Regions from separate parts of the Cellvibrio polysaccharolyticus genome, predicted to be linked through region 2. Evidence: predicted binding sites of a transcription regulator. Region 2 holds the regulator's gene; each other region holds the start of a gene.
The links. The regulator sigma-54, encoded in region 2, starts transcription at its own class of promoters, with help from an activator protein. The targets are predictions, from matches to a motif close to TGGCACANNNNTTGCNNT.

Region 1 (3,258 bases), 1.9 Mb from region 2:
CAATCAATATGACGTCTTTGGACAGAGGGGAACTCAAAAATTTTTTTATAAATTCGGATATCAAATGATCGGCACAATGTACCGAGTTAAGCATTTTACTTCCGCCATTTTGATACATCTTGTTTCTACACGCTGGTGTTTCATGTCCATAAGGAGAATGAGTATCGAGCGTCAACCCAACCAGACCAAATGGCCTATCAAGGTCAGCTAAAACTTCAAACTCATTCCAAAGCAGCGAAAGCAAGTCATCGTCATAAATCCCCCATTTTGACTTGGGAAATATTTTTGAATACAGCAATTCGAGCTCCTGATACCCTTTGACATCAGAAAACCCATGCGCCGAATAAAAATTATTTTTCCCGGCAAAGCTGATGTCTGCCCCACCCACATAAGACAGGAAGTATCCATTTCGACTCAGAACATCTCCAACACAGTTGGCCTCCGGAAGGAAGTGCGCCATTTTGCCCATTTCATTCCTACCTTTTGAAAAAGTAGCCAAAGGGATACCACACTGCGAAGCGGTCATACCGGCGATTGTCCACTCTGTCATAGGCGCCTGCCCAATACCTTTAATCACCAAAGCATCTCGCCTTAATTGATTCAACTCAGGTAAAAGTTCCGGATAAGCATCATCATCAAAAAAGGATTCTTCCAGACTTTCAGCATACAGATAAATAAAACTGCGTGGTTTATCTGTTACAAGTCCGCTAACAAAAACGACCTCGTCCTCCAGCTTCCTAGATTGCGACACTTTATATTCGGTGACAACGACGTGATAAGTTTCCTGTATTGCAGGGTGGCTAATTAGCACAAAACCAGCCACGAGAAAAACAACAGCATTATAAAAACATAAAAAACCAGAGCTAAACAGCGCTACTCTTTTCTTTGAAGCTGATGGAATATGAACTGACGCTAAATAATGAAAAAGGCAAATAGAAAATGTGAGAAATACTATACAAGCTAAAAATACAATCCAGTGCTGGCTGATAGTTCTAATATCTATCGCATAAAGAATATGAAATACCACCGAATCATTTATACCATTGCCAGTATAGTAATGAGCAATCAAATAAAACCCTGAGAGATATAAACCAAGAAAAACAAGACAACAAACGGCCAAACCAACGACTCTACTTCCTCGCCAAAATAGCAATGCAACAAAAACAACCACCAATCCAGCCACTGAAGGAATCAACATTTCAAATTAATCTCTCAAGGAATGCCACTCATAAAAAAAGGTGCCCTAAGGCACCTTTTTTCTTTTAACTTGAACTTATGAACGACAGGATGCTGGTAAGTGTTTCTCAGCCACATCAGTAGCATCAGTTCCTTCCGCTGAGGCACCGGTAGGTACATCAGCATAGCCACAAACCCACGCTACATTTTGGGATGCAGTAAGAGCAGGGCGAATGGTTAAAAGCTTACCTGACAGAGAAGCTGCGTTAGCCTTTTCACCATAAGTTACAGTAATAACGCCATCTTCAACCTCAATTGTTTCTACATAATTGCCAACAATATCCCCACTGATTCCCAATGCCGCATTATTGGCTGCCCATTCGCCACGGTCGGAATAATGCTCTGATATAGCTGTTCTCAACCCTCCAGCCAAGGTGGGCCCCTCTGCAGCTTGCGCACGGATGGTGTAATCCTGATAAGCAGGCAGAGCAACAGCAGCCAAAATACCGATAATGGCTACTACGATCATCAATTCAATAAGAGTAAAACCCTGTTGTACTTTTTTCATTGCATATCTCCGATGTTAGAAAGTCGAGCAATAAAGCTTCGTTATGATTAAAGCAAAATACAAACCAACTTTAATAAATAACAATCGAAGCAGGAAAAGCTCTTGAGACATAACGCCGAGCAACCATTGCTGCTGATACTTAGTCGTTTTTCCAACGTTCAGAACAAGCCTGGCGAGCCGCACAAGAAGTCAATAACTGACGCATTTTGTCACCCCTCATTAGCGCCCGGCGGTCAAAAACATGGTTTTACATTGATGCAGACAGAGATCGTTTATTTCCACGTGCTTACAGTGTTTAATAAGCACCCGGCTCAACACCCTTAAAAATGGAGAAAGCCTGCGTATGAATGCGCCTACAGTTTCATTAAATGGATTGGCCCGCCGCCTGGTAAGCGATGGACTGCTGGACGGAGATTTGGCGAAACAGATTTCTACGGAAGCTGCCAGAGAAAAAGTGCCATTTATCCATTACGCAGTAAGGAATGGTGTGCTGGACGCACGCATTATTGCTCAGGCTGCCTCAATTGAGTTTGGCACCCCTTTGTTCGACCTGGATGCGCTCTTCAAAGACACTATTCCGGACAAGTTGGTCGATGAGAAACTCATTCGCAAACATCATATTTTACCCATGGTTCGTCGCGGCAACCGTCTGTTTCTTGCAGTAGCAGATCCTACCGATTTACATGCACTCGATGAGATTAAATTCAGCACTGGCATCAGTACCGAGGCTGTACTGGTAGAAGCCGATAAACTCGCAGTGGCTATAGAACGGTATTTGAAGTCTCTTGTTGAAGGTATTGATGATGCTCTGGCGGGTCTGGACGACGACGGACTGGAAGGACTGGAAGTATCCGGCAGTACAGGCAATGACGAAGAGAGCCCCGAGAAGTCTGAAGCAGAAGAAGCCCCGGTAGTACGATTTATTAATAAAGTCTTGCTGGATGCGATTAAAACCGGTGCTTCGGACATTCACTTTGAACCCTATGAAAAGACTTACCGCGTAAGATTCCGTACCGATGGCATTCTGCAGGAAGTCACCAAACCGCCGGTAAATCTTGCGACCCGCATGGCTGCACGCTTAAAGGTGATGTCGCAAATGGACATTTCGGAGCGACGGGTTCCTCAGGATGGCCGCATCAAGATGAAACTGTCGAAAACCCGCGCCATCGACTTTCGCGTCAACACCTTGCCCACGCTTTTTGGCGAAAAAATCGTACTGCGGATTCTGGATGCTGGCGCAGCCAAGCTGGGGATTGATGCACTGGGCTATGAAGATAGCCAAAAGAAAATGTACATGGACGCCTTGGCGCAATCCCAAGGGATGATTCTGGTAACCGGACCTACCGGTAGTGGTAAAACGGTATCGCTTTATACCGGTTTGAATATTCTTAATACCGATGAAGTGAACATTTCTACCGCAGAAGACCCGGTAGAAATTAACCTGGAAGGCATTAACCAGGTTCAGATGAATACTCGGGTAGGCCTTACTTTTGCCGAAGCGCTGCGCTCATTTT
Region 2 (3,258 bases):
GGCGTTCCCTGGCTATCAGCCGACGAAAAACTTCATCGGCATTAATAGAGGGTACGGCGCGTGCAATGGTATTGGCGAGAATTTCCAGGGTGCGTTTCTTGCTAACACCTTCAATAGCACACAGGGTGCGATCGGGCGTAATCAGTTCCGGGATTGTCATGGTTAACGATGGCTACGTAATTTTTCTTTGTGTTTAATCAGTTGGCGATCCAGTTTGTCCGCCAGTTTATCAATGGCCGCATACATATCCGCTTCTACGGCATCAGCAAATAAATCCTTACCGCTGACGTGCACCGTGGCTTCCGCTTTTTGATCGAGGTGATCAACCCCAAGGATGACATGCACAGAAGTAATTTTGTCGTGGTGGTTATCCAGCTTTTCCAGTTTGGTTTCTACGTACTGCTTAAGGGCTTCAGTGACTTCCAGGTGATGGCCATTAATCGTAATCTGCATGGATACTTCCTCTTTGTTGGCGATATCAATGGATTTTTCAATCCGTCTTTTTATCTGATTATTTACTCTTTTATTGGTTCGCATTGAACTTCAAATTTGAGAATAAATAACGTTTCCTGATCGGTGCGATTACATCAACGATTTCCGCTCGTTGGACGGCGGGATGTTTAACGACTCCCGGTATTTTGCAATAGTGCGACGGGCTACCTGAATTCCCTGCTCGGCCAGCAGGTCGGTGATTTTACTGTCGCTCAATGGTTTTTTCGCATTTTCGGCGCTGATCAGTTTTTTAATCAGTGCACGAATCGCGGTTGAAGAACACTCGCCACCACCTTCAGTGCTCACATGGCTGGAGAAAAAATACTTCAGCTCAAAAATGCCTTGCGGCGTGTGCATGAATTTTTGTGTGGTTACGCGTGAAATAGTGGACTCATGCATCTGCACAATTTCTGCGATGTCGTGCAGCACCAGCGGCTTCATGGCCTCGGCGCCGTATTCAAGAAAGCCGCGTTGTTTTTCAACAATACAGCTGGCAACTTTCAGCAGGGTTTCGTTGCGGCTCTGCAGGCTTTTTAAAAACCAGCGCGCCTCCTGAAGGTTGTCTTTCAAAAAAGTGTTGTCGCTACTGGAATCGGCGCGCTTGACCATAGAGGCATAGTTGGCGTTGATTCGCAGGCGAGGTGCGATATCCGGGTTCAGCTCGACGATCCAGCGGCCATCGCGTTTTTCAACAAACACGTCCGGTACTACATATTCGGTATCGCCACTGGCAATAATGTCACCAGGGCGGGGGTTCAACCCCTGGATGAGCAAAACTGCCTGGCCCAGTTCATTTTCCTTGAGCCGGGTTTTGCGCATCAGCTGGCGATAGTCGCGGCTGCCAAGCAGCGGCAAATAATTTTTGCAGATGGTTTTGGCGGCTTCGAGGAAGGGCGTATCCGTCGGGAATTGTTGCAGTTGCACCAGCAGGCATTCGGCAAGGTTCTGGCTGCAAACGCCGCAAGGGTCAAATTGTTGCAGGCGATGTTGAACGGCGACCACTTCGTCCAGTTCCAGCTCTTCCAGTTCGGCAGCCAGGCCTTCAAAAATATCGTCCAGAGAAACCGACAGCATGCCGCCAGGTTCAACGGCGTCGATAATGGCCAGCGCAATCAGATAATCGCGATCGGAAAATGGCGTGAGGTTCAGTTGCCACATCAGGTGGTCGTAGATGGAATCGACCGCAGCCCGACGGCTTTCGAAGTCGTTGTCATCATTTTCAAAGTTGCTGCTACCGGAGCTGGATGTCTGGTAAACGTCATCCCAGCTGGTATCTACCGGCAAGTCGGTAGGGATGGATTCATTCCATTCGCCCACGACATCACTTTCGGAAAAGCCATCGCTTTCATTGAAGCTGTCAGTTTCCCGGAAGTCACTGTCGTGATCAGAGAAGTTTTCGCTGCTGTCAGACGAAGAAGAGTGGGCATCACTCAGCGGGCGGTCACCCGGCAGGTCAGCGGCTATTTCAGCCTGGCGTGTGTAATCAAGGTCGTCTTTTTCGGCGGATTCAGGAGGGTTGTCGAAGCTGTCTTCCATCTCCAGCATCGGGTTGGAGTCGAGGGCTTCCTGTATCTCCTGTTGCAGATCCAGTGTGGAGAGCTGCAGCAGGCGAATGGCCTGTTGCAGCTGCGGAGTCATGGTCAGTTGTTGACCGAGCTTTAACTGGAGAGATTGCTTCATCGTTTAAAAAGCTGATCCTGCTTAGACGAGAACAGTGGTCGATGAAGTAGAGTTTAGACAGCCTTGATCTCGCAAGCAACAAGGCTAAGCAATGTTTGTGCCTTGTTGTGTGTTATTTGCAAAAGTCAAGGCCCTGGCGTCAAATAAATCTTCAATCAAAGGCGGAAATTCTCGCCCAGATACACCTCACGCACTTTGTTATTGGCCAAAACTGTCTCGGCAGTGCCTTCGGCGATAATGTGACCTTCACTGACGATATAGGCCGTTTCGCAGATATCGAGGGTTTCGCGCACATTGTGATCGGTAATCAATACCCCGATACCGCGATCTTTCAGGTGTCTTACGATTTGCTTGATGTCATTGACCGAGATGGGGTCAACCCCGGCAAAAGGTTCATCCAGCAAAATAAAGCGGGGCTCTGTGGCCAGGGCGCGGGCAATTTCCACCCGGCGGCGTTCGCCACCTGACAGTGCCATGCCGAGACTGTCCCGAATGTGAGTGATGTGAAATTCCTGCAGCAATGAGTCCAGTTTGGCCAGACGCTGCTTTCTGTCGAGATCGCTACGGGTTTCCAGAATTGCCATGATGTTGTCGGCTACCGACAGCTTTCGAAATACCGAAGCTTCCTGGGGTAAATAACCGATACCGGCGCGTGCACGACCATGGATGGGCAGGTGGGTTAAATCCTTGTCGTCGAGCAGTACGCGGCCGTTGTCGGCGGTAATCAACCCGGCAATCATATAAAAGCAGGTGGTTTTTCCTGCGCCGTTGGGGCCGAGCAGGCCTACAATCGTGCCGCTGCTGACAGACAGGGAGACATCAATAACGACCTTGCGCTTTTTGTAGCTTTTGGCAAGGTTACGAGCGTAAAGAGTAGCCATAAGTCCTGATCAGTTTTCCTGAATGGTTTGCGGTGGAATGATGATTTCAATGCGCTTGCGGTCTTCGCTCTCGCCGCCTGCAGCCTGCATAACCTCTTTGTTGAGGTCATAAACAATGCGGGTGCCGCTCATTGATGCACCATCCTGCTCCAGTGATGCATGTTCTTCCAGTGCCAGGCTCTGGCTGGACGGGGTGTAGGTAATG
Region 3 (3,258 bases), 930 kb from region 2:
TGATCCGACAGCGATTAAAGAGTCTGACTGATGTATTGCAACATCTGGTCAGCTGTTGATACCACTTTGGAATTCAGTTCGTAGGCACGTTGGGTAGTGATCATATTCACCATCTCTTCAACGATATCCACGTTGGAACCTTCCAGCGCACCCTGCACCAATTTGCCCATACCATTTTCGTTAGGCGCACCTTGAATAGGGTTACCGCTGGCTACGGTTTCCAGAAATAAATTGCCGCCTACTGCTTGCAAACCGGCCGGGTTGATAAAGTCAACCAGAGTCAGGTCACCCAACTGCTGTGGCTCAGCTTCTTCACCTTTGAAAAAAGCATTCACCACACCGTCAGTACTGACAGTAACGCGCACCGCGCCTTCGGGAATATTGATCGCCGGCTCAACCAGCAAGCCTTCATTGTTAACCAGCTGGCCTTCGCTATTGCGTTGAAACTGGCCATTACGAGTGTAAGCAACAGAACCATCCGGCTGCAGAATTTGAAAAAATCCGCGACCATCAATCGCCATATCCAGCGACTGTTCGGTAATTTGCAAATTACCTTCGGTAAATTGTTTTTGCGTAGCAACCACTCTTACACCGGCACCCAATTGCAAGCCGGATGGCAGTTGTGTGTCTTGTGTGGTTTGCGCGCCGGGCTGACGCTGTACCTGATACAAAAGATCTTCAAAAATGGCGCGATCGCGCTTAAAACCGACTGTGCCTACGTTGGCGAGGTTGTTGGAAATGGTGGTCAGTTGCTTATCCTGAGCGGCCAGACCGGTTTTACTGACATAGAGTGCAGCGTGCATGATAAAACCCTCAAATGAAATATCAGGATATTCTGAGTAACTGTGAAGATGCTTCAGAGTTTTGCTCAGCATCCTTCATTAATTTGACTTGCATTTCGTACTGCCGTGAGAGGCTCAATATTTCTGTAAAAGCACTCACCGCATTCACATTACTGCCTTCCAGAAGACCGCTTACCAAACGCACTTCTGCCGCTGGCTGTGCATTCAAACCATCGCGCTGACGGAATAAACCGTCCTGACCTTTTTCAATATTTTGCAGATCGGGATTCACCAGACGAATACGATCCAGCTCAACCATGGCTTCCGGTCCCTGGCCAATTGCCACAGCAGACAAGGTGCCATCGGCACCGACTTCCAGTTTTTCAAGCGGGGGCAAGGAAATTGGCCCGGCATTCCCCAGCACCGGCAAACCATTTCCGGTACGCAAAAAGCCGTTGGCATCAATGACCAGGTTGCCCGCGCGGGTATAAGCTTCGGTACCGTCATGACCGAGCACGGCGATAAAGCCGTTACCATTAATAGCAACGTCAAGATCCCGGCCGGTTTCATTCAAAGGGCCTTGCTCAAAGTCGCTGGTGGGTGATTCGGTGAGCGCATAAGCGCGAGTGGGGCTGCCTTCGCCGAAATAAACGGGCATGGAGCGCGCTTGCGCAAAGTCAGCGCGAAAACCGGTGGTATTGATATTGGCAAGATTATTGGAATGATTGGTTTGCGCCAGCATGTTGTGCCGGGCTCCCGTCATCGCGATATACAGCGCCTTATCCATTACCTTACTCCGCTATTTTTTTGGCAGTTTTGCCGTTAACGGAGTTATTGCAAGGTCAGTGCCAGATTGGACGGGTTATAAATTTGAATTGGATAAAACTTCAAGCCATTGAATTAAATAGATTTTTTAATTAAATCCGGTTAGCGAAGAGGTATTGCAAAGGGACAAGGAAAGTAAAAGCAAGTCGGGCGGCAAACTGCTGCCGCTGTTTGCCGCCCGCAGGAAAAAGGAATTGAAGAGGAAATGCCAACTCACCAAGGGCGCAGCGCCTTATAAAAAGCGCTGCATCACCGTGAGCTAAACATTAACGCAAATTGATAATGGTTTGCGTGGTGGCGTTGGTGGTTTCGATGGTTTTCGCATTCGCCTGGAAGTTGCGCTGGGCAATAATCAGGTTCACCAACTGCTCGGACAAGTCTACGTTGGACTCTTCCAGCGTACCCGAGGATATATCACCCAGCGTACCAGCCCCCGGAACACCAATACCCGGATCACCACTCTCGTAGGTTTGTGCCCACATAGAACCGCCGACCGGCTTCAAGCCATCAAGGCTGTTGAAGTTGGCCAAAGCTACCTGCCCCAATACCTGAGCCTCACCATTGGTAAAGCGGGCAAAAATAATACCATCCTTACCAACATCCAGCCCTGCCAAACGGCCTGTTGCATAACCGTTTTGTTGAGGGTTTCCTACATCAAATTTACCAGCAACCTGGGTTGAGCCATCCAGTTTGATTTCAAAGTTGGAACTTGCTGGAGGCTCACTCACTGGCAGAGTGCCACCTTGCAATACATTTAATGGCCCAAGAGCACCAACCGGTTCTCCATCAGTTCCCAATGGCATCCAGTTGGAAATCAAAATGGTATCGGTCAATGCCGTATTCAGCGAACCATCCTGATTAAAATGAACGTTAAATGACGCCATGGTTGGCTCAAGATTTTGCGGCGGCAACAACGTGGGGTCCGGATCACCCACATTTTGCCCATCCACCTGCACATACATTACCCAGTGATTGGCCGATGTAGAAGGATCTGCAGGATCATAAGGCTGCTTGACGAAATACTGTCGCATAGCATGAGGGTTGCCCAAGCTGTCATAAATCTGTGCTGAAGTGGCTTCGTTGTAGGTGTTCTGATTTTTTGGATCGAATGCGTTAATGGGCACATCGGTAAAAGTGGCTGCAGTAATTGGTGCCATGATGTTGCCCACCGCCGGGTTGCTGGCCTCAACGCTATAACCCTGCCCCATCACGATATCAATTTTGCCCCCCACAACCGCAGCATTGGTAAAGTCATTCAGTAATTGTGCGCCGGTACCCACACGACCAACCACTTCAACCGTACCTGCAGCGGCACCGGTGCCTGTATCGACAAATGAAAATTTGAGGTCAGTACCAATATTGGAAACCAGATTAAGGTTACCATCCGTATCCAGGCTGGCACTAATGCCAGGCAAGTTGGAAGTGGTCAACGCATTGATTTCGTTAGCCAGCCCTTCCATCGTGGTAGCGGAAAGGCGCACCCCATTCAACATCAAATTGCTGCTGCTGTTATCAAAGGTGGTAGAAAGCACTTTGGCATCGGTTCTTGCACTGGCGGTGATGCCCGCCATGGAATTCAGTTCAGAGGCGGTCTTGGCTGCCGACGCACCTTTGTCGCTATTAAAGGTAACAGTTGCACCGGTCGGCCCTT

Region 1: the regulator sigma-54 is predicted to act here: its motif matches at 1,794-1,811, upstream of C4F51_RS14275 (pilin).
Region 3: the regulator sigma-54 is predicted to act here: its motif matches at 1,616-1,633, upstream of flgF (flagellar basal-body rod protein FlgF).

Annotation. Positions count from the first base shown of each region.
Region 1 is NZ_PRDL01000001.1:3,378,297-3,381,554, forward strand. Features, by position in the region: gene C4F51_RS14270 (sulfatase-like hydrolase/transferase) at 1-1,198, opposite strand, end outside; gene C4F51_RS14275 (pilin) at 1,274-1,744, opposite strand; gene pilB (type IV-A pilus assembly ATPase PilB) at 2,088-3,258, shown strand, end outside.
Region 2 is NZ_PRDL01000001.1:1,499,157-1,502,414, forward strand. Features, by position in the region: gene ptsN (PTS IIA-like nitrogen regulatory protein PtsN) at 1-160, opposite strand, end outside; gene hpf (ribosome hibernation-promoting factor, HPF/YfiA family) at 163-453, opposite strand; gene C4F51_RS06415 (RNA polymerase factor sigma-54) at 583-2,172, opposite strand; gene lptB (LPS export ABC transporter ATP-binding protein) at 2,328-3,053, opposite strand; gene lptA (lipopolysaccharide transport periplasmic protein LptA) at 3,063-3,258, opposite strand, start outside.
Region 3 is NZ_PRDL01000001.1:2,429,960-2,433,217, forward strand. Features, by position in the region: gene flgG (flagellar basal-body rod protein FlgG) at 15-803, opposite strand; gene flgF (flagellar basal-body rod protein FlgF) at 826-1,569, opposite strand; gene C4F51_RS10410 (flagellar hook-basal body complex protein) at 1,874-3,258, opposite strand, start outside.